DNA from 3 places in the Serratia sarumanii genome. Region 1 is predicted to be linked to each of the others. Evidence: predicted binding sites of a transcription regulator. Region 1 holds the regulator's gene; each other region holds the start of a gene.

Region 1 (7,403 bases):
TTCTTCAATTTGGCGCACGCTGCGCCACAGGCGCGTGTTGCCGCCGAGCAGCGTAAAAGCCATGCTAATGAAGCGCGGCCCGATGACCGCAGAAAAAAGAAAGCGGACAAAACCGCTAAAAAAGCCAAAGTGACGGCCCCCGCGAAAAAAACCAAGACCGCCAAGGCGAAAAGCGAGAAAAGCGCGAAAAAGATCGCCAGCGCCAAACCCAAGGCCAAAGCGCAGAAAACCGCCAAGATTAAAGTCACCCCGCCGAAAAAGGGCTACAAAAAAGGCTACGGCCGCCACCGCGAAGCCGGTATGGCCACCGCCAAGCTGGCGCGTGATGAAAAACCGTTGAAACTCAGCCCGGCGCACAAAAAACGCTATCAGCATGCCAAGCAGACCGCGATGGCCAAGCTGATGGGCCAGATGGGCAAACCTTACCGCTGGGGCGGCAGCTCGCCGCGCACCGGTTTCGACTGCAGCGGCCTTATCTATTACGCCTATAAAGACGTGGTAAAAATCAAGATGCCGCGCACCGCCAACGAGATGTACCACCTGCGCGACGCGGCGCCGATCAAGAAAAGCGAACTGGAAAGTGGCGATCTGGTGTTCTTCCGCATCAACAACCGCGGCGTGGCGGATCATGTCGGCGTTTATCTCGGCAACGGCAAATTCATCCAGTCGCCGCGCACCGGCGAAGAGATCCGCATCAGCCAGCTCGACAACGACTATTGGCAAAACCACTACATCGGCGCGCGCCGCGTAGTAACGCCGAAAACCATTCGTTAATTCCCTGCTCTGCGCGGTTGCGGCCCCGGTCGCAACCGCCTGCTCAAGCTATCACCCCTCACACCGCCTCACGCGCATTTCTCGCTTTTCTTCCTGTTTTTTATGATGAAAATTGTTAAGATTGAAAGACCACAATAAAAAACGGCCCATTCGGCTCCCGCTCCGGCGGAAAAAGAGTGGCGCTGTAAAGGAGGAAGCAATGTCGTTTGAATTACCTGCATTACCGTATGAGAAAAACGCGCTCGAGCCGCACATCTCCGCCGAGACCCTGGAATACCACTACGGCAAACACCATAACACCTACGTGGTTAACCTGAACAACCTGGTGAAAGGCAGCGAGTTCGAAGGCAAATCGCTCGAAGAGATCATCAAGACCTCAAACGGCGGCGTCTTCAACAACGCCGCGCAGGTGTGGAACCACACCTTCTACTGGCACTGCCTGTCGCCACAGGGCGGCGGTGAACCGCAGGGCGAACTGGCGGCGGCGATCGTCAAATCCTTCGGCTCTTTCGCTGCGTTCAAAGAGCAGTTTACCGATGCCGCAGTGAAAAACTTCGGCGCCGGTTGGACCTGGCTGGTGAAAAAACCGGACGGCGCGCTGGCGATCGTCAACACCTCCAACGCGGCCACCCCGCTGACCGGTGAAGACAAACCGCTGCTGACCGTTGACGTGTGGGAACACGCGTATTACATCGATTACCGCAATGCGCGTCCAAAATACCTGGAAAACTTCTGGGCGTTGGTCAACTGGACCTTCGCAGCGGAAAACCTGGCGTAAGCGCAGGTTCTGAGGTGATGGGGCGCAGCCAGGCTGCGCCTTTTTTATAACCGGGGGTAAATCAGTTCAACGCGGCAACGAAGCTGAAAGCGATAATGACCGCCAACGCGCAGACGGTGGTGAACAGCGACATCTTCAATTCGGTATCCATGACAACTCCTTTAAAATGGGCTTTCCTAAGGATAAAAGGCGTACAATTAGTACGTCAAATCATTTTCCCACAGTTCGCCGATAAAATCTTGTTATCATTTCCCGGTTTATAATCTCGATTACCTCTTCCACTTTTGTTCAATATGCGACAAAATTCGCAGTTCACAACTGCGTACCGGCATCCATGCCCCTCCTGATTAAGCGCTGAAGACTTCAACACACTAAAAACTCAGTTTTCGCTTCTCTGGAGAAGGATCTACGTAGGCAAACGATTAACATCACACTTACATGCTGTAAACATGTGAGTTCAGGAGTCATTCCTTACATGGCAACGATTAAAGATGTGGCCAAACGCGCGGGCGTTTCCACCACCACCGTTTCGCACGTCATCAATAAGACTCGTTTCGTCGCCGAAGAGACCAAAGCGGCCGTGTGGGCCGCCATCAAAGAGCTGCACTACTCGCCGAGCGCCGTGGCGCGCAGCCTGAAAGTCAATCACACCAAGTCGATCGGCCTGCTGGCCACCTCGAGCGAAGCGCCCTACTTTGCCGAAGTGATCGAGGCGGTGGAAAACAGCTGCTACAGCAAAGGCTACACCCTGATCCTGTGCAACTCGCACAACAATCTGGACAAGCAGCGCGCCTACCTGGCGATGCTGGCGCAAAAGCGCGTCGACGGCCTGTTGGTCATGTGCTCCGAGTACCCGGATCAGCTGCTGGGCATGCTGGAAGATTACCGCAACATCCCGATGGTGGTGATGGACTGGGGCGCCGCGCGCGGCGACTTCACCGACACCATCATCGATAACGCGTTCGAAGGCGGCTATCTGGCCGGCCGTTACCTGATCGAGCGCGGCCACCGCGATATCGGCGCCATTCCGGGCCAGCTGTCGCGCAACACTGGCGGCGGCCGTCATCAGGGCTTTATGAAGGCGCTGCAGGAAGCGCATATCGACATTCGCGAAGAGTGGATCGTCCAGGGTGACTTCGAGCCGGAGTCCGGCTACAAGGCGATGCACCAAATCCTGTCGCAAAAACAGCGGCCGACCGCGGTATTCTGCGGCGGCGATATCATGGCGATGGGCGCCATCTGCGCGGCCGACGAGCTGGGGCTGCGGGTGCCGCAGGATATTTCCGTGATCGGCTATGACAACGTGCGCAACGCTCGCTACTTCACCCCGGCGCTGACCACCATTCACCAGCCGAAAGAGCGTCTGGGCGAAATGGCCTTCACCATGCTGCTGGATCGCATTATCAGTAAACGCGAAGAGTCGCAGGTGATCGAAGTGCATCCGAAGCTGATCGAACGCCGCTCGGTCGCCGACGGCCCGTTCATCGACTACCGCCGCTAATCCCCCGCGCCGGAAGCCTGCGCGGCTTCCGGTTCCACCTCGCTCAGCCACTCCTGATTCAGCGTCTCCCCATCGCCCAGATACGCCAGCAGCCAGCTCATCGCCGGTGACGGTTTATCCTGCTGCCAGGTCAGGCAGCAAGGGCTGGCGGGAAACGGCTGCTGCAGCTGCAACGCCGTCAGCTCACCGCGCTGCACCCGCGGCAGCGCCCGATGCGCCGGCATCATGCCGACGCACAGCCCGGCGCACAGACAGTCGAGCGCCGAAGTCCAGTCCGGCACCACCAGCCGCCGCTGGTTATCCAGCGTCCAGGTGACGCGCTTGGGCAGATTGCGAGAGGTGTCCTCCAGGCAAAGCGAAGGGTACGGCCGCAGCTGATCGTCATTCAGCGGCCCCGTCAACTGCGCGAGAGGATGTTGCGGGCTGGCCACACACAGCCAGTTCATATAACCCATGTCGCGGAAGGCGAAGCCGCCGCCGACCGGCACCGCGCGCGTGGCGCCGATCGCCATGTCCGCCCTGCCATCCACCAAGGCATCCCACACGCCGTTGAACACTTCGGGTTGCAGCATCAATTCGACGTCGGGGAAATGACGGTAGAAATCCAGCACCAGTTGGCGGCTGCGCTGCGGTTTGACGATGATGTCGACCGCGATATTCAGCTGGCCGCGCCATCCGTTGGCCACCTGCTGACAGTGGCGGCGGGTGTCGAGCATTTTTTTGATAACAACTCGCGCATCTTTGATAAACAGCGCACCGGCGGGCGTCAACTCCACATCGCGATGACGCCGCTCAAACAGCGGCACCGCCAGCCATTGCTCCAGCTGCCGTACGGTATAGCTGACCGCCGACGGCACCCGGTGCAGCTCCTGCGCCGCCGCGCTGAAACTGCCGGTGCGCGCCACCGCATCGACCACTTCAAGAGAATATTCAGACCACATCGCCTTGCCTTCAATTTTTTTAACAGCACTTTGCAAATATTACCGTTTCACAAGCAGAGATCCAGCCGGATACACTGGCCGGCGCTAAAAACCTGCGACATTAAAATATTAACGAGAAATACCATGCGAAATTCCTTTGGCTTTATGTTCTACCTCGCCGGCCTGAGCATGCTGGGTTATCTGGCGACCGATATGTATCTGCCCGCCTTCGGCGCCATGCGGGAGGAACTGCAAATTTCCGCCGGCGCGGTGAGCGCCAGCCTGAGCATCTTCCTGGCCGGCTTCGCCTTTGCGCAGCTGCTGTGGGGGCCGCTCTCCGACCGTCTGGGCCGCAAACCGGTATTATTGATCGGGCTGACGCTGTTCGCCCTCGGCTGCCTGGGCATGCTGTGGGTGGAAAACGCCGTGCAGCTCTGGATCCTGCGCTTTATTCAGGCCGTCGGCGTCTGCGCCGCCGCCGCCATCTGGCAAGCGCTGGTGGTTGACCGTTACCGCGAAGGCCAGGCCAACCGCGTGTTCGCCACCATTATGCCGCTGGTAGCGCTGTCGCCGGCGCTGGCGCCGCTGCTCGGCGCCTGGTTGCTGAACCACGCCAGCTGGCGCGCGATCTTCGCCGCGCTGTTGGCCATCACCGCGCTGCTGCTGCTGCCGACGCTGCTGCTCAAAGAGCGCGCCAAAACGCAACCCAGCGCCGATGCGCCAAAAAACAGCGTCAGCTTCTGGCAACTGTTGAGATCCCCGGTGTTCAGCGGCAACGTCGCCATGTACGCCGCCTGCTCGGCCGGCTTCTTCGCCTGGCTGACCGGCTCGCCGTTCATCCTCGGTGACATGGGCTACAGCCCGAGCGATATCGGCCTGAGCTACGTGCCGCAAACGCTGGCCTTCCTGCTGGGTGGCTACGGCTGCCGCGCCGCGCTCAAGCGCATCAACGGCAAAACCCTGCTGCCGTGGCTGCTGGTAGCTTATGGTGTCAGCATGGTGGCGCTGTATCTGGTGGCCACCCTGACCGATCCGACGCTCACCACGCTGCTGATCCCATTCTGCGTGATGGCGCTGGTCAACGGCGCCGGCTATCCGATCATGGTGGCGAATGCGCTGATGCCGTTCCCGGAAAGCAGCGGCAAGGCCGCCGCGCTGCAAAATACGCTGCAGTTGGGGCTGTGCTTTGTGGCGAGCATGCTGGTGTCGGCATTTATTGCCCAGCCGCTGTTGGCGACGGTGACGGTGATGGTGTCTACGGTAATCCTGGCCGCGCTGGGGTATTTCCTGCAGCGTGGAAAAGCGGCCGATGCGCAGCAAAAGCCGCAGCGGGAACATGCTAACTCAGCGTCATAATTGCCAAGTTTAATAATCACTTAAAGAATATGCGTGCCGAGTGCGATTTACAGTTGAGTCAACGCCTCGGCACGCCTATACTCAAAAACAACCTTGTAAAGTAACACCTTATAATCTCTATATCTCAATTAGCGCTTGTGTACGCGCTTTGCGTCACACTCTTTTTTTAAGGATGCGTTTATCCCGCGCCGTTCGCGCCGGGTCGCTTCTTTAAATTTCCTCTGTTCATAGTCGGATATCAGACGCCGCGGGTCTATTTTCCGCCGGTAAACGTATGCACCCGCAGAAATTGTCTAAGCTGTTTCCTAACGGGTCATCAGTCAGAAGAAGGTGATGGAGAAGCTATGAGTTCATCGTGTATAGAAGATCTGAGCATCCAGGACAATCAGTGGTACCGTATCGCGCACGAAATGCTCGGCCTGGCCGGCATTGAAATCAACGGTTCGCGCCCCTTCGATATTCAGGTTAAAAACCCCGATTTCTTTAAACGCGTCTTGCAGCAAGGTTCGCTGGGCCTGGGCGAAAGCTATATGGACGGCTGGTGGGAATGCGAGCGGCTGGATATGTTCTTCCAGCGCGTGGTCAGCGCCGGGCTGGAGAAGAAACTCCCCCACCACCTGAAAGATACCCTGCGTATCGCCGCCGCGCGCCTGACCAATCTGCAATCGAAAAAGCGCGCCTGGATCGTCGGCAAAGAACATTACGATCTCGGCAACGATCTGTTTACCCTGATGCTCGATCCTTACATGCAATATTCCTGCGGCTACTGGAAAGACGCCACCACGCTGGAGGAGGCACAGGAAGCCAAGCTGCGGATGATCTGCGAGAAACTGCAGCTGCAACCGGGCATGCGCTTGCTGGACATCGGCTGCGGCTGGGGCGGCCTCTCCGCCTATGCGGCGAAAAATTACGGCGTATCGGTGGTCGGCGTGACCATCTCCGCAGAACAGCAGAAGCTGGCTCAGGCGCGCTGCGCCGGGCTGGATGTGCAGATCCTGCTGCAGGATTACCGCGATCTGCATCAGCAGTTCGATCGCATCGTCTCGGTCGGCATGTTCGAGCACGTCGGGCCGAAAAACTACCGCACCTATTTCAATGTGGTAGAACGCAATCTGGCGCCGCACGGTCTCTTCCTGCTGCACACTATCGGCTCCAACAAAACCGACATGAACGTCGATCCGTGGATCAACAAGTACATTTTCCCGAACGGCTGCCTGCCTTCAGTGAGCCATATCGCCGAAGCCAGCGAAGGCCATTTCGTGATGGAAGACTGGCACAACATCGGCGCCGACTACGATCGCACGCTGATGGCCTGGTTCGAGCGCTTCAAACAGGCGTGGCCGCAGCTTGCACCGCGCTATTCCGAACGCTTCGAGCGGATGTTCAGCTATTACCTGAACGCCTGCGCCGGCGCGTTCCGGGCGCGCGATCTGCAGCTGTGGCAGGTGGTGTTCAGCCCGAAAGGCGTTGAAGGCGGCATCCGCGTCGCCCGCTAAGCGCTTGCCCGACAAAAAAGGCCCCGGCAGCAATATCGCCGGGGCCTTTTTTTGCTCGTTCGACGCGTACGGCTTAGCCGCAGTAGACGCGGATGATTTTATCGTCGCTGTCGCCAAGGAAGTTCAGGCGGCGCAGGTTGAAATCCATGGTGACGGCAGAGTTGTACGGAATGGCGCGCACCTTGGCGTCGATCCGCACGCCTTCCAGCGAGGTCATCGGTTTGCCGACGAAGTTTTGATACTGCGAAGCGCCGCAGGTATCATCCGCATCGGCCATTTGCGCGCTCGCGCCCTGCTCAGGCGAACTGCTGCAGGCGCTCAGCGCCAGCAACGCGGTTAACAACAACGTTTTCCCATAAAACTTCACGCGTTTCTCCTCTCTGCTTATGATTCGATTCCGGCGGCAACGCCCGAATCGCTGTCAGTCTTTGTGCGCCGGCGCCATCGCCGCCGCCAGCGCCGCTTCCCGATTGGCCAGCACGCGCTCGACGGTGTCCACCACCGCCTGCGTTTGCGGATCGATCTCGATGTTCACCTTGTCACCCAGGCGTTTCTTACCCAGCGTGGTGCGATCCAGC
Region 2 (7,403 bases), 670 kb from region 1:
TAAAACCCGGAATGCTATCGATATCGACGTTGTCCGGCATGTTGCCGGCCAGGCCGAGAATGATGGCGATATCGGTATGGTGACCTTTTCCGGTCAATGAGAGTGAGCCGTAAACGTCTACGGCAACACGCGTGATAGAAGGCATCAGGCCTTTATTTACCAGATCGTCGACAAACTGTTTGCCGGCTTTCATCGGTCCAACCGTATGAGAGCTGGACGGGCCGATGCCGATCTTAAACATGTCGAAAACGCTAATCACGCTAAAACTCCTTAAAGAGACGTATTGTTATGGCTGCGGCGGTTAAAAACCGCGCAGGGAACAGCGATATTGTAAAAGGGCCGTGCGGGTTCGGCTGCCTTTTTCGCATGAAATTAAATAATCCGTGGTGTCGCTTTTTTTCCTGATTACCCGGGGCGAACCCTTAAGCGGGGTATCCGCTTTCGCCCAAGCTCCATTAGCGGTAATCGCGCCAGCCTTCCGTGCTGAACTCCGCCGGCTTAATCCCTGTTTCTACAGTGGTTTATCTCGGACGGTGGTATTTTACAGGTATTTCGTAAGGTTTAAGAGAGGGTTTACAGTTTTTTTAAAACCATTCAACCGGAACGGTAGTTGAAAAAGCGATCAAATGAAGTGATTTCGATCGCTTTACCTGCAGCTGACACCGACGGCCATGCCAGATTGCGAGTCAGATCACGCAATGCGGGCTAAATACTGACCTGTTGCGCCAGGCGGCGAATGATGGCGGCGGTCAGCCCCCAGATAAACTGGCTGTGATACCAGGAGAGATAAATGCGGTGCGTGCGGCCGGCGCGGTGAATATCCAGCGGGTAGTAACGCGACAGGGTCAATGCTTCCCGCAGGGGCATCTCGAACACGTCCGCCACTTCGCCCTCGTTGGCGCGGAACTGCACGTCCGGCGGGATCAGGCCGACGATAGGCGTGACCTGAAATCCGGTGCTGCTGTCGAGCGGCGCCATTTGGCCGAGGACGGTCACCGCGTGCGGCGGTATCGCCACTTCTTCCTGCGCTTCCCGCAGCGCCGTGACGATCGCCGATCCGTCTTCGGCGTCGGTCTTGCCGCCGGGGAAGGCCACCTGGCCGGCATGTTTGCGCAGCGAGTCAGCGCGGCGGGTCAACAGCAGCGTCGGCTCGGCGCGGCAGACGATCGGGATAAGCACCGCCGCCGGGCGCACATTGTGCGAGATCTGCGCCGCCTGCGGCAGCTGCAGTTGAAAACGGCTGATAAAGGCGTGCAGCGAGGCCGGTGAGTTCGATGGGATCACGACGGGGCATACTCCCCAAGCTGCGGCAGAATACGGCCAACCTTGTCGAAGGTCTCCTGGTATTCCGCCTGCTCCTGGCTGTCCGCCACGATGCCGCCGCCGGCGGAGCAGTGGATGCGGCCGTTTTCGGTGACGAGCGTGCGGATGGTGATGTTGGTGTCCATGGTGCCGCAGGCGCTCAGGTAACCGATGCTGCCGCAATAGGCGTTGCGCCGCTGCGGCTCCAGCTCTTCGATGATTTCCATCGCGCGCACCTTGGGCGCGCCGGTGATCGAACCGCCGGGGAAGCAGGCGCGCAGCAGCTCGGTGGCCGAGGCCTGCTCCGGCAGGGTGGCGGTAATGGTGCTCACCAGGTGGTGCACGGCGGGGAACGGCTCCACGACGAACAGTTCCGGCACCCGTACGCTGCCGGGCTGGGCGACGCGGCCGATATCGTTGCGCAGCAGATCGACGATCATCAGATTTTCAGCGCGATCCTTGGGCGAATCGGCTAAGCGGCGCGCCTGTGCGGCGTCCTGTTCCGCGTCCGCCAGCCGCGGCAGCGTACCCTTGATCGGGCGGGTTTGGATGCGCTGCTGCGCCAGCCACAGGAAGCGCTCGGGAGAGACGCTCAGCACGCTGTTGTGCGGCAGCCGCAGGAAAGCGGAAAACGGCGCGCGGTTGCAGGCGCTCAGTCGGCAAAACGCCTGCCATTCATCCCCCTGATAGTCGGCGGAGAACCGCTGCGCCAGATTAATCTGGTAACAGTCGCCGCTGCGCAGGTAGTGTTGAATACGTTGGAACTTCTCGCCGTATTGCCGGCGGCTCATATTGGCACGCCAGCCGCTCAGCAGCGTGAAGGGGCGCTCCGTCGGCGCGGTTTGGCTAATAAGCCAGCGCCAGCGCTGCTCCACATCGCCATAGCTGAGCAGCGTCAGGGTTTGCAATTGGTGGTCGGCGATCAATGCCCAGTCATAAATGCCCACCGCCATGTCCGGCAGAGCGAGGTCGGCTTCAGCCAACTGCGGCAAGGTTTCCACTCGGCGCCCGAGATCGTAGCCGAACAGCCCCAGGGCGCCGCCCTGAAACGGCAGCTCCGGGTTAAACGCCGGCTGCCAGCCTTGCGCCGCCAGCTGCTGGTGCAGCAGGGAGAACGGATCCTCCTGAGACTCAATGGTGACGCCGTCACTTTCGATTGTCGTGCCGGCGCCCTGGGTGGTGAGCGTAACGCGCGGCTGTGCGACCAGGATATCGAAGCGGTTATGCGAGTGATCGGCAAAGCCCGAATGCAGCAACATCGCCCAGGGCTGTGCTGAAAGCGGGGCGAAAAGCGTCATCAGGGCACTGCGGCTGTAGGGCAACGATTTTATGTTTGGGGCGGTTACGCTCATGAACGTCAATAAACCTGGCTGTGAGGACGGCGATAGATATCTGGCGGCTAGTGTGCCATAGACGGTCACGTCATGCATGTTTTGCCATGCGCGGCATGCAGCACAGTTCACATAAACGGCAGTTCAATAAACCTGAAATAAGGCATTTTTTGCGCCATTGATTATACTTCGATATGTTAAAAATTTAACGTCAAATGCACTGGAAGCCTATTTGCCGCGGGCGCAAGGCTCGAAAAATATAAAAAAAGATTCGTTAATTTCATAAATTTATTATTTCTGCTTGTTATTAGATGCGGAGCGGCGTGTTTTTGCCTGATTTTAGCCAGCGTCGCCGCCCTTTGGAATTAATGGGTTAATTACTCAGCGCTTTCTGGCGCTGGTTTGAATAAAGAAAAACAGGTTCGGTTCCATTAGCCGCTGCGGGAATTTGCAGGCGTCACGCTATTTCAGCGTGCGCTGAACCCTATGCGTCTTTTAGAAAAGTAAAATTATTATTTTGTTACATTATCATTAAAGAGCTGCCTATGTCGTTAATGCTGAGCGTGATCGTCCCGATGCACAATGCGGGGGAATTATTGGAGCCTTTCCTGGCCTCGCTGCTGGCCCAGCGTGAGCAGCGGTTGGAGGTGATCATCGTCAACGATGGTTCCACCGACGGTTCGGGGGAGATCGCACACCGTTACGCGGCGGCGCATCCGCATATTCGTGTGATCGATCAAGCCAATGCCGGTGTTTCTAACGCGCGCAATGCCGGGCTCGCCGTTGCCCGAGGCAAATATGTGGCGTTTCCCGATGCCGACGATGTGCTGGCGCCGGACATGTATTCCACGCTGCTGGAACAGGCGGAACAACACCAATTAGACGTGATGCAATGCAATGGCGAACGCTATTTCACCAGCCAGGATGAATTGCAGCCGATTTTTCCCGAGGCGCGTTTGCGCACCACCGACGTTATCACCGGCGTACAGTGGTTTGAACGTGCGTTGAAATCGCGAAAGTTTATTCACGTTGTATGGCTGGCAATATATCGCCTCGACTTTATTCGCCAGCATCGCCTTTATTTCGAGCCGGGATTGCATCACCAGGATATTCCCTGGACAACGGAAGTCATGTTTAATGCCAAACGGGTCAAATATTTAAGCACGCCGCTGTACCGTCAACGGGTGCACGACAAATCGATCAGCAACCGCCGTCGCACCGGTCAGGCGAACGTGGATTATCAACGCCACTATATGAAAATCGTCGAGATGCTGGAGCGGCTCAACCGGCGCTATGCCGGCACTGTCGCCATTCGCCCGGCTTTCCATTGGCAAATCACCCGCGAAGCGCTGGGCATTTGCCACAGCATTCGTCGTGAGCCGGATCCGGCTGCCCAGAGTCAGATCACCGAAGAGTTCTATCAGCGCGGCATCGACAGAGCGATGTTCGCCAATGCGCGCGGTCTGAAACAGGGGTGGCATGTCATGCTGTGGCTGCATCGGCTGAAGCAGTGGCGCAGCGATAACGGCTGCTCGCAACCGGCCTGAGCCACAAGACGTTGGGATCCGCCGCGTTAGCGCGTATACTCCTTCTCCCTTTTGCCGGAGAAAACGACACATGCATGCAGGTATGCCATTACTGAGTCACGCGGAGCAGCAGGAAGCGGCGGATCGCATCCATCAACTGATGGAGCAGGGCATGAGCAGCGGTGAAGCCATTGCTCGCGTTGCGCAGGAAATTCGCGAGAAGCATCAGGGCGCTCAGGTTGCGGTACTGTTCGATGACGATGATGAAGACGAGCAGCATGAGGCCGCCCCGGAGGCGTCGCGGAATGACGATGTTGAAGAAGACGAAGACTATTGACGTTATCGGGGCCGCGCAAGCGGCCCCGTGAGTATCAGCCGTTGACCGCCACGGCGGCAGCGGCTTGTTTCGCTTGCTCCACCGCCTGTTCCGTCGTGTCCGCCGTCGCCAGCGCCACGCCCAGGCGACGCTGCCCGGCGATCTCCGGTTTGCCGAACAGGCGCAGCTGGCTGTGCCCGCGCAGCGCGTTTTCCAGGCCGCTGAAGCGCACATCGCTGCTGGTCAGCTGGGGCAGGATCACCGCCGAAGCGGAAGGGCCGAACTGGCGGATGGCGCCAATCGGCAACCCGAGAAATGCGCGAACGTGCAGGGCGAACTCGGACAGATCCTGTGAGATCAACGTGACCATGCCGGTATCGTGCGGCCGCGGAGACACCTCGCTGAAGATCACGTCGTCACCACAGACGAACAGCTCCACGCCGAACAGGCCGAAACCGCCCAGGGCCTTCACCACCTTCTCCGCGATAGCCTGAGCGCGGCTTAACGCCGCGGCTGACATGCGCTGCGGCTGCCAGGATTCGCGATAGTCCCCATCCTCCTGACGATGGCCGATCGGCGCGCAGAAATGTACGCCGTCCACGGCGCTGATGGTCAACAAGGTAATTTCAAAATCAAATCTTACCAGCCCTTCGACGATCACCCGGCCGCCGCCGGCGCGGCCGCCCTGTTGGGCGTAATCCCAGGCGCTTTGCAGTTGCTCAGGCGTGCGGATCAGGCTTTGTCCTTTGCCGGAAGAACTCATCACCGGTTTGACGATGCACGGGTAGCCGATGTGCTCGACCGCCTGCCGGAAAGTCGCCTCGCTGTCGGCAAAGCGGTAGCTGGAGGTGGGCAGGCCAAGCTCTTCCGCCGCCAGGCGGCGGATGCCTTCACGGTTCATGGTCAGGCGCGTGGCTTCGGCGCAGGGCACCACGCGGTGGCCCTGGCGTTCAAGCTCGACCAGCATGGCGGTGGCGATCGCTTCGATTTCGGGAACGATATAGTCCGGCCGCTCTTGTTCGATAACGGCTTTCAGCGCGTCACCGTCCAGCATATTGATGACGTGGCTGCGGTGCGCCACGTGCATGGCGGGGGCGTCGGGATAGCGATCGACGGCGATCACTTCCAGGCCGAGGCGCTGGCATTCAATGGCGACTTCTTTGCCCAGCTCCCCGGAGCCGAGCAACATAACGCGGGTGGCGGAAGGGCGCAGGGCGGTTCCAATCGTTAACATAGTTTCGTACCTGGATCGGTGAAAGTAAGCGGATTGATGATCGGCGGGCAGTATATACGAAAACGATTGCGTGCGCAGCCGCTGCGCTAAGTTTGTTGCTAACTTGCTGTTTTTATAACAAGCAGAAATATTTGCCCTGCATGGGCGATTATGCGTTAATAACCGACGACGAAAGAAGACCTACATATAGCATGGTTTTCGCGTCTCGTGCCGTCAAGGCAGGTTTATCAAGTAAAGGAAACACAAATGAGCAAGATCACTGGTCACGTTAAATGGTTCAACGAAAGCAAAGGTTTCGGCTTCATCACGCCTGCCGACGGTTCTAAAGACGTTTTCGTTCATTTTTCCGCTATCGTTAGCGATGGTTTCAAGACCCTGGCTGAAGGCCAGCAGGTTGAGTTCTCCATCCAGGACAGCCAACGTGGCCCTGCCGCAGCCAACGTCGTCGCCATTTAACGACGGAGCCGCCAAGAAACCCGCCGCCGGCGGGTTTTTTTATGCCCGCTGCCCGTAACGCCGCCCATCTCTGTTATCATTTGCCGCTGATTCGGCGCCAACCTGCGGGCGCGCCGCCATTCCATTCGTCATATAAGAGTTATCGCCGTGAGCACAGTTTCTTTTTCTTCCCTGCCGCTGCCAGCCGAACAGTTGGCCAACCTCAACGAACTGGGGTACGCCAAAATGACGCCGGTGCAGGCCGCCGCGTTGCCCGCCATTCTGCAAGGGCGGGACGTGCGCGCCAAGGCGAAAACCGGCAGCGGCAAAACGGCGGCGTTCGGCATTGGTCTGCTGAATAATATCGTCGTCGCTCAGGTCGCCACGCAGGCGCTGGTGCTCTGCCCCACCCGCGAATTGGCCGATCAGGTGAGCAAAGAGTTGCGTCGCCTGGCGCGTTTCACGCAAAACATCAAAATCCTGACGCTGTGCGGTGGCCAACCGATGGGGCCGCAGCTCGATTCGCTGGTGCACGCGCCGCACATCGTGGTGGGGACGCCGGGGCGCATTCAGGAGCATCTGCGCAAGAAAACGCTGCTGCTGGACGAACTGAAGGTGCTGGTGCTGGATGAGGCCGACCGCATGCTGGACATGGGCTTCGCCGACGATATCGACGATGTGATCAGCTACACGCCGCCGCAGCGTCAGACGCTGCTGTTTTCCGCCACCTATCCGGCGGGTATCGAATGCATCAGCGAACGCGTTCAGCGCCAGCCGCTGAGCGTCGAAGTGGGCGATGACGAAGCGCAGACCGCCATCGAACAACGCTTCTATGAGACCACGCGCGATCAGCGCCCGGCGCTGCTGGTGTCGGCCATTCGTTATCATCAACCTGCGTCCTGCGTGGTGTTCTGCAATACCAAACGCGATTGTCAGACGGTGTTTGAGGCCCTGGAGGCCCGCGGCATCAGCGCATTGGCGCTGCATGGCGATCTGGAGCAGCGCGATCGCGACCAGGTGTTGGTGCGCTTCGCCAACCGCAGTTGCCGGGTGCTGGTGGCGACCGACGTCGCCGCTCGCGGGCTGGACATCAAAGAGCTGGAGCTGGTGGTTAACTACGAACTGGCGTTCGATCCCGAAGTGCACGTGCACCGTATTGGCCGTACCGGCCGTGCCGGCATGAGCGGGCTGGCGATCAGCCTGTGCACGCCGCAGGAAATGGCGCGGGCGCATGCGATTGAAGACTACCTGCAGATGAC
Region 3 (7,403 bases), 2.3 Mb from region 1:
GTGGTGGCGCCGCGCACGCCGCAGTGGCTCAACCGCACCCGCATCAATATCGCCGAATTGGCCGACAGCCCGATCCTGATTTATAACGAAGACTTTGCGCTGTACAAGATGCTGATGAAGGCGTTTCGCCAGGCCGGTTTTGAACCGCAAATCGCGGTGCGCAGCGGCCAATGGGACTTTCTCGCCTCGATGGTGCAGGCCGGCGTGGGCATCGCCATGCTGCCGGAGCCGGTCTGCCGCTGGCTGGACAAGGAAAACCTGGTCTGGCTGCCGCTGGAGCCACGCATGGAGTGGAAAATCGGCCTGATCTGGCGCCAGGGCAGCTACCTGTCGCACAGCGCGCAGGCCTGGATCGCCTGCTGCCGCGACTACTGGCCGCCGCTCAAGTAGCCAAAAAACAAGGGCCGCACAGGCGGCCCTTCAGGACAGAAATAGAGAGGAAAAACGTTAATTCCTCGTCTGATGTTTACCCTTCGCGCTCGATCAGCAGCGCTTCGAGCAAGTCGAGATCGTGCAGCAGTTTTTGCAGCGTCTCGTTGCTGATTTTCTGCGTGGCGCGCAGGTGGTACAGCTCGCCGCGCTCGGCGCGCAGCGCCGTCAGGCGGAAACGCCGCTCGAGGTTTTCCATCGCCAGCGCATTCTCGATGTCGTCTTTCGAGGCGATACGCCGCCGCAGCATGCCCGTCACCCGCGAGCTGACCTCTTTCAACACCTGCGGATCGAGGTTCTCTTCGGTATCGGCAACCAGGCGCTCTTCCATTTTATTCACGCTCTCGATCGCCACTTCGGCCGCCATGGCGATCGCCATGCGTTCTTCCTGCTTGCTGGCGCTCTTGTCGGCCACCTGCACGCCGCGCAGCAGCAGCGGCAATGCCAGCACGCCGACGATCAACGACAGCAGGATCACCCCGGCGGCGATAAACACCAGCTGATAGCGCGCCGGGAAGGCGGTGCCGTCGCTCAGCAACAGCGGTATCGACAGCACACCGGCCAGGGTAATCGCCCCGCGCACCCCGGCGAACGACGCCACCCACAGCTCACGCGTGCTGTAATCGCCGAACTGCAGCGGGCGCTTTTTCATAAAGCGGTTGCTGGCCTTCTTCATTACCCACAGCCAGGTGAAACGCAGCACCAGCAACGCGGCGTAGATGGTGGCCACGTCGGCGAACAGGTACCAGGTCTGGATGGTCGGATCCAGCTCCGCCTGCAGGATGGAGGTCTCAAGAATGCCCGGCAGCTGCAGGCCCAACATGATGAACACCATGCCGTTGAATACGAATTCCAGCATCGCCCATACGCTGTTGGCGCGCAGGCGCATCGCCAGCGGCGCGTTGCGGATCACGCCGGACTGGCTGATGGTCATCCCCGCCGCTACCGCCGCCAGGATGCCGGAAACGCCGATATGTTCGGCGATCAGATAAGAAGCGAACGGCAGCAGCAGCAGGAACACGATCTGGGTCGCCGGATCGTCGCCGCTCCAGCGGCTCATCACCCGCAGCGATTTACTGTAGGTCCAGGTGACCGCCACGCCGGCCAGCAGGCCGCCGATCGCCACTTTGAGGAACTCGAGGGTTGCGCCGCCCACGGTGAACACCATGGTGCCCATCGCCACCGCGATGGCGAACTTGAGCGACACCAGGCCGGACGCGTCGTTCATCAGCGCCTCGCCTTCGAGCACGCCCATGATCGGCTTGGGAATGCGCCCTTTGCCGACGATGCCGGACAATGCCACGGCATCGGTCGGCGACAGCACCGCCGCCAGCGCGAAGGCCGCCACCAGCGGAATGCCCGGCACCATGGCGTAGATCAGATAGCCGACGCCGACCACGGTGATCAGCACCAGCACCAGCGCCAGGCCAAGAATTTCACGCCCGTGGTGCAGGAATTCGCGCGTTGGCGTTTTCCAGCCGTCGGCGAACAGCAGCGGCGGAATGAACAGCACCAGGAACAGTTCGGGATCAAAGTCGACGTGCAGCCCGAAATGCGGCCAGGCCAACAGGGCCCCAATGGCGATTTGCATCAGCGGCAGCGGCACCTGGAACGGCAACATGCGCGTCACCACCCCGGACAGGGAGACCACCAGGATCAAAATGAGGATTGTAAAAAAGATTTCCATGCTTTCCTTAGACTCTACGATTCAGACGACATCGGCTCAGGGCCTGCGTTGGTCCCGATAGTAGATCACTTTTTTTACAGCCGTTAAAGCTTGTTGTGCCTTTCAAAACGCGGTGCAGAGCAGAAGAAGACTTATCTTAAGAAGGGAATTGCCGTGACAGCTTCCCTCGCCCGCCGGGCGAGGGAAACCCGAGGGCTTAGATCGCCCAGCCGCCGGCGTAGAACGCCACCAGCGCCACGGCGATCAGCACGGTGCCGATGTTCAGCTTGCGCCATTCGCCGGAGAAGATGCGGCCGATGACCAGCGAGCTGAAGCCCAGCATGATGCCGGTAACGATGTTGCAGGTCAGCACGATGAACACCGCGCACAGCAGGCCGGCCATCGCGTCGACGAAGTCGTTGAAGTCCAGCTTGGTGACGTTGCTCAGCATCAGCAGGCCGACGTACATCAGCGCCGGTGCAGTGGCATAGACCGGCACCAGATAGGCCAGCGGCGACAGGAACAGGATCAGCAGGAACAGGATGCCGACCACGGTGGCGGTCAGGCCGGTCTTGCCGCCCGCGGCGGTGCCGGCGGCGGATTCGATGTAGACCGCGGCGGGCGCGGCGCCCACCAGGCCGGAGAAGATGCTGCTCAGGGAATCCGAGGTCAGCGCCTTGCCGCCGTTGATGATCTGCCCGTCTTTATCCAGCAGGTTGGCCTGCCCGGCCACCGCGCGGATGGTGCCGGTGGCGTCGAACACCGCGGTCATCACCAGCGCCAGCACGCTCGGCAACACCACCGGCTGCAACGCGCCCATGATATCCAGGCTGAAGATCAACGATTTGCCGTCAGCGTCCGCCAGGCTCGGCATGGCGAACAGCCCCTGGTATTTCACCGCCGGGTCGAAGATCAGGCCGATGATGGAAATGGCGATGATCACCAGCAGAATGCCGCCGGGCACGCGCAGTTTTTCCAGGCCGAAGATCACCGCCAGGCCGACCAGCGTCATTACCACCGGGAAGGAGGTGAACGCGCCGAGCGCCACCGGCAGGCCATCCAGCGGATTCTTCACCACCAGGCCGACGCCGTTGGCGGCGATCAGCAGCAGGAACAGACCGATACCGATGCCGGTGCCGTGCGCCACGCCCATCGGCAGGTTGCGCAGGATCCAGGCGCGGATACCGGTGACCGAGATGACGGTAAACAGTACGCCCATCAGGAACACCGCGCCCAGCGCCACCGGAATGCTGATGTGCTGGCCCAGCACCAGGCTGAAGGCGGTGAAGGCGGTCAACGAGATCGCACAGCCGATCGCCATCGGCAGGTTAGCCCACAACCCCATCAGCAGCGAGCCCAGACCGGCCACCAGGCAAGTGGAGACAAACACCGCCGCCGGCGGGAAGCCCGCTTTGCCCAGCATGCTCGGCACCACGATCACCGAGTACACCATCGCCAGGAAGGTGGTTAGCCCCGCCACCACCTCCTGGCGCACGCTGCTGCCGCGCGCGGAAATTTTAAAATAGCCATCAAGCCCGCCGGTTGGTTTTGCGGCGTGGTTCGCTTGAGAGTTCGACATAGGTTACTTCCCCTGTGTTTCATGAATCGGCCCGTCGCAGCAGGCCTGTAATCTCGCCCGCGCCCGATCGTCACGTAATCGTTTACGTCACGTTCCGCATCCGTGCCCTTCCGTCGCAGCGCCAACGGCGATGCGCACCAAGGCAAACGTTTAACTCGCAGCGCGCGGTACGGGTGATTTATGGTGGTTTATTCAAGGCAAACGATTATCCTGCCTTCCCTAGCGTCTAATCAACTAAAGATCGCGGCAATTTATGCAGAAAGCGGCGGAAATGGCGCCTGCATGATAAAACCGGGGTGACGGGCGCCCCGCGAATTCCGTCACGGCGGGGTTATTGCGCCTGCACCGCCGCGGGATCCATATACATCAACTCCCAGATATGGCCGTCCAGATCCTGAAAACCGTGGCCGTACATCACGCCGTAGTCCCGCGGCGGGTGGTAGGTGTTGCCGCCGCCGGCGACCGCCTTGCGCACCAGTTCGTCCACCGCCGCCCGGCTGGGCTGCGACAGGCACACCAGCACTTCGGTGGCCTGTTTAGCGTCGCCGATCGGGTTCGGGGTAAACCCCCTGAATTTGTCATGGGTCAGCAGCATCACGTAAATCGTGTCGCTGACCACCATGCACGCGGCGGTGTCATCGGTAAATTGCGGGTTGAAAGTGAAACCCAGGCGGGTGAAAAAAGCCATCGAGGCAGGCAGATCGCGGACGGGCAGATTAACGAAGATTTGCGTAGCCATGGGCTACCTCCGATGAAGAATGACCCCATCGAGTATAGCCCATCCGGTTAACTCAGCAGGTCGTAAGGGCCGCCCTGCTCCAACGCCCGCTGGTAGGCGGGCCGGGCGTGAATGCGCTGCAGAAAGCCGCGCAGTTTCGGGCAATCATCCAACGCGCCGCGCGCCGCCATCGCCTCCAGCGGGAAGCTCATTTGTATGTCCGCCGCGCTGAAGTCGTTGCCGACGAACCAGCTGCCCTTGTTCAGGTGCTGCTCGAGATACTCGCAGTGCGGCGCGATCTGCTTGTCGAGATATTCGCGCTGCACGCCCTTGCCGATCGCGCCGGCCACCGGCCGCAGCAGCCAGGGGATCGGCGGCTGGCCGAGGCGGCTGAACACCAGTTTCATCACCAACAGCGGCATCAGCGATCCTTCGGCGTAGTGCAGCCAGTAGCGGTATTGCTGGCGCGCGTGGAAGTCGGTCGGCATGAACATCCCTTGCGCGTCATAGGCTTCCTGCAGGTATTCGATGATGGCGCCGGATTCCGCCAGCGTCAGATCGCCGTCGACGATCACCGGTGATTTGCCCAGCGGGTGGATCTTTTTCAGCGCCGCCGGCGCCAGCATGGTCTGCGGATCGCGTTCGTAGCGTTGCACCTGATAGGGCACGCCCAGCTCTTCCAGAAACCACAGAATGCGCTGCGAGCGCGAATGATTGAGATGATGAACAATGATCATAAAGAAGCTCCTGTCCGCTGCCACACCAGTTCGCCCACCTGCACGCCGTTGCCGAGCTGCAAGGGCACCGTGCGCAACGTCAGCCGATCGCCGCTGAAAGCGTAAAAACGCACCTGACGGCTGCCTACCCAGTTGGGGAACGAACAGCCTTCGACCTGATGCACCACCCGCTGCTCGCTTTCCTCCACCTGATAGCGGCCGAAGTAGCAAATCATATTGATGAAGGCGGCGCGGATCTCCCGCTCGGATCCCTGCGCCAAATCGTCGGCGGCGAAACGCGGCCGCACGGCGCTGTAAAGCTGCGCCGCCATCGTGCCGTTGGCCTCATAATGGATGCGCCCCAGCACCTGCTCGCCCAGCGGGTAATTCAGCTCGCCGTCCTGGTTCTCAAATGCCGAGGACACCAGCGCCCAGCTGCCGATAAATGCGTTTACCGTCATTACGCTTCTCCGGTTAAGGATCGTCTGTAAAGGGTAGTGGCGATTTTTACCGCGCGCCAGCGGATGAAAAAACAATCAGTTTATTTGACAGAGATACTCAAAACTCTCCGATTTTTTATTCCTGCCTGCCGCACTACTATTTAATACATCGAGAGACAACGGGCTCTCATCCAATCAATACGCTGAGGAATACATCATGAAAAACGTCAAAATTTTTGCTACCGCTGCGCTGCTGGCTACCGCTTCTTTCGCTACCTTCGCCGCTGACCTGCCGTCCAGCCAACCCGCTGCAGACGCACAGAAAATCGGCGTAGTCTCCGTTAGCGGCGCCAGCAACCTGAGCGCGCTGGAAAGCGAACTGGCCAGCAAAGCCGCTGCGTCAGGCGCCAGCTCATACCGCATCGTCGCCGCCGGCGGCCAGAACAAACTGTACGGCACCGCAGAAATCTTCAACTGATCGTCGAACAGCCAACCGACGGAAGAAAGAAGCCCCGCAAGGGGCTTTTCTCGTTGTGGGCAGGCAAAGCTCTTTGTGAACAGTGGCCGCCCGACATTTCACCGATACTGGGAATAACGCGTTACCCTCACCCACTTTGGAGAAATAACATGACCACAGCACAACCTCTGCAAGGCAAAGTCGCGTTCGTCCAGGGCGGCTCACGCGGCATCGGCGCCGCCATCGTGAAACGGTTGGCGAGCGAAGGGGCCGCGGTCGCCTTTACCTACGCCGCCTCGGCCGATCGCGCCGAAGCGGTGGCAAGCGCCGTTACCGCCGCCGGCGGCAAAGCCCTCGCCATCAAGGCCGACAGCGCCGATGCGGCGGCGCTGCAGCAGGCGGTGCGCCAGGCGGTCAGCCAGTTCGGCAACCTGGATATTCTGGTGAACAATGCCGGGGTGTTTACGCTGGGCAGCACCGAGGAGCTGGCGCTGGACGATCTGGATCGCATGCTGGCGGTCAACGTGCGTAGCGTGTTCGTCGCCAGCCAGGAAGCGGCGCGCCACATGAACGACGGCGGCCGCATCATTCACATCGGCAGCACCAACGCCGAGCGCGTGCCGTTCGGCGGCGCGGCGGTGTATGCGATGAGCAAATCGGCGCTGGTCGGCCTGACCAAAGGCATGGCGCGCGATCTCGGCCCGCGCGGCATCACCGTCAATAACGTGCAGCCCGGCCCGGTAGACACCGAGATGAACCCGGACGCCGGTGAGTTCGCCGAGCAGCTCAAGCAGCTGATGGCGATCGGCCGCTACGGCAAAGATGAAGAGATCGCCGGCTTCGTCGCCTACCTCGCCGGCCCACAGGCGGGTTATATCACCGGCGCCAGCCTGAGCATCGACGGCGGCTTCTCGGCGTAACCATCCCTGAAATGCAAAAAGCCCCGTGAAGGGGCTTTTTTTTTGGCTGCAAACGGCCGGATATCAGAACGGGATATCGTCGTCGAAATCCATTGGCGGTTCGTTGCTGGTCGCCGGAGCGCTGTTCTGCGCCGGGCGCGACTGCTGCTGGCCGCCGCTGAACTGGTTGCCGCCCTGTGGCTGCTGAGGCTGGCCCCAACCGCCCTGGCCGCCGGCAGATTGACCGGCCGGTGCGCCGCCGCCCTGACGGCCGCCCAGCATCTGCATGGTGCCGCCGACGTTAACCACGATCTCGGTGGTGTAGCGATCCTGGCCGCTCTGATCCTGCCATTTACGGGTCTGCAGGGAGCCTTCGATGTAGACCTGAGAGCCTTTACGCAGGTATTCGCCCGCCACTTCGGCCAGTTTGCCGAACAGCACGACGCGGTGCCACTCGGTCTTCTCTTTCTGTTCGCCGGTCGCCTTGTCACGCCAGCTT

What was found. The regulator PurR, encoded in region 1, represses purine synthesis genes. The targets are predictions, from matches to a motif close to CANGCAAACGTTTGCNTG.
Region 2: purT (formate-dependent phosphoribosylglycinamide formyltransferase) is a predicted target of PurR. The motif match lies at 5,765-5,782, and genes of this name have one in related genera.
Region 3: SSARUM_RS21490 (NCS2 family permease) is a predicted target of PurR. The motif match lies at 3,814-3,831, and genes of this name have one in related genera.

What each region holds. Positions count from the first base shown of each region.
Region 1 covers NZ_CP124750.1:2,209,668-2,217,070, reverse strand. Annotated here, with positions in the region: gene SSARUM_RS10625 (C40 family peptidase) at 1-774, shown strand, start outside; gene sodB (superoxide dismutase [Fe]) at 974-1,552, shown strand; gene cydH (cytochrome bd-I oxidase subunit CydH) at 1,614-1,703, opposite strand; gene purR (HTH-type transcriptional repressor PurR) at 2,028-3,053, shown strand; gene punR (DNA-binding transcriptional activator PunR) at 3,050-3,994, opposite strand; gene punC (purine nucleoside transporter PunC) at 4,118-5,329, shown strand; gene cfa (cyclopropane fatty acyl phospholipid synthase) at 5,674-6,825, shown strand; gene SSARUM_RS10590 (I78 family peptidase inhibitor) at 6,899-7,192, opposite strand; gene SSARUM_RS10585 (riboflavin synthase) at 7,247-7,403, opposite strand, start outside.
Region 2 covers NZ_CP124750.1:2,875,405-2,882,807, reverse strand. Annotated here, with positions in the region: gene sdaA (L-serine ammonia-lyase) at 1-259, opposite strand, end outside; gene SSARUM_RS13695 (CoA pyrophosphatase) at 706-1,284, opposite strand; gene pabB (aminodeoxychorismate synthase component 1) at 1,281-2,654, opposite strand; gene SSARUM_RS13685 (glycosyltransferase) at 3,179-4,180, shown strand; gene SSARUM_RS13680 (YoaH family protein) at 4,251-4,496, shown strand; gene purT (formate-dependent phosphoribosylglycinamide formyltransferase) at 4,531-5,709, opposite strand; gene cspE (transcription antiterminator/RNA stability regulator CspE) at 5,956-6,165, shown strand; gene dbpA (ATP-dependent RNA helicase DbpA) at 6,313-7,403, shown strand, end outside.
Region 3 covers NZ_CP124750.1:4,534,072-4,541,474, forward strand. Annotated here, with positions in the region: gene SSARUM_RS21480 (LysR family transcriptional regulator) at 1-390, shown strand, start outside; gene SSARUM_RS21485 (Na+/H+ antiporter) at 467-2,116, opposite strand; gene SSARUM_RS21490 (NCS2 family permease) at 2,313-3,674, opposite strand; gene SSARUM_RS21495 (VOC family protein) at 4,006-4,413, opposite strand; gene SSARUM_RS21500 (glutathione S-transferase family protein) at 4,461-5,129, opposite strand; gene SSARUM_RS21505 (lipocalin-like domain-containing protein) at 5,126-5,569, opposite strand; gene bhsA (multiple stress resistance protein BhsA) at 5,766-6,026, shown strand; gene SSARUM_RS21515 (3-oxoacyl-ACP reductase family protein) at 6,176-6,925, shown strand; gene ssb1 (single-stranded DNA-binding protein SSB1) at 6,989-7,403, opposite strand, start outside.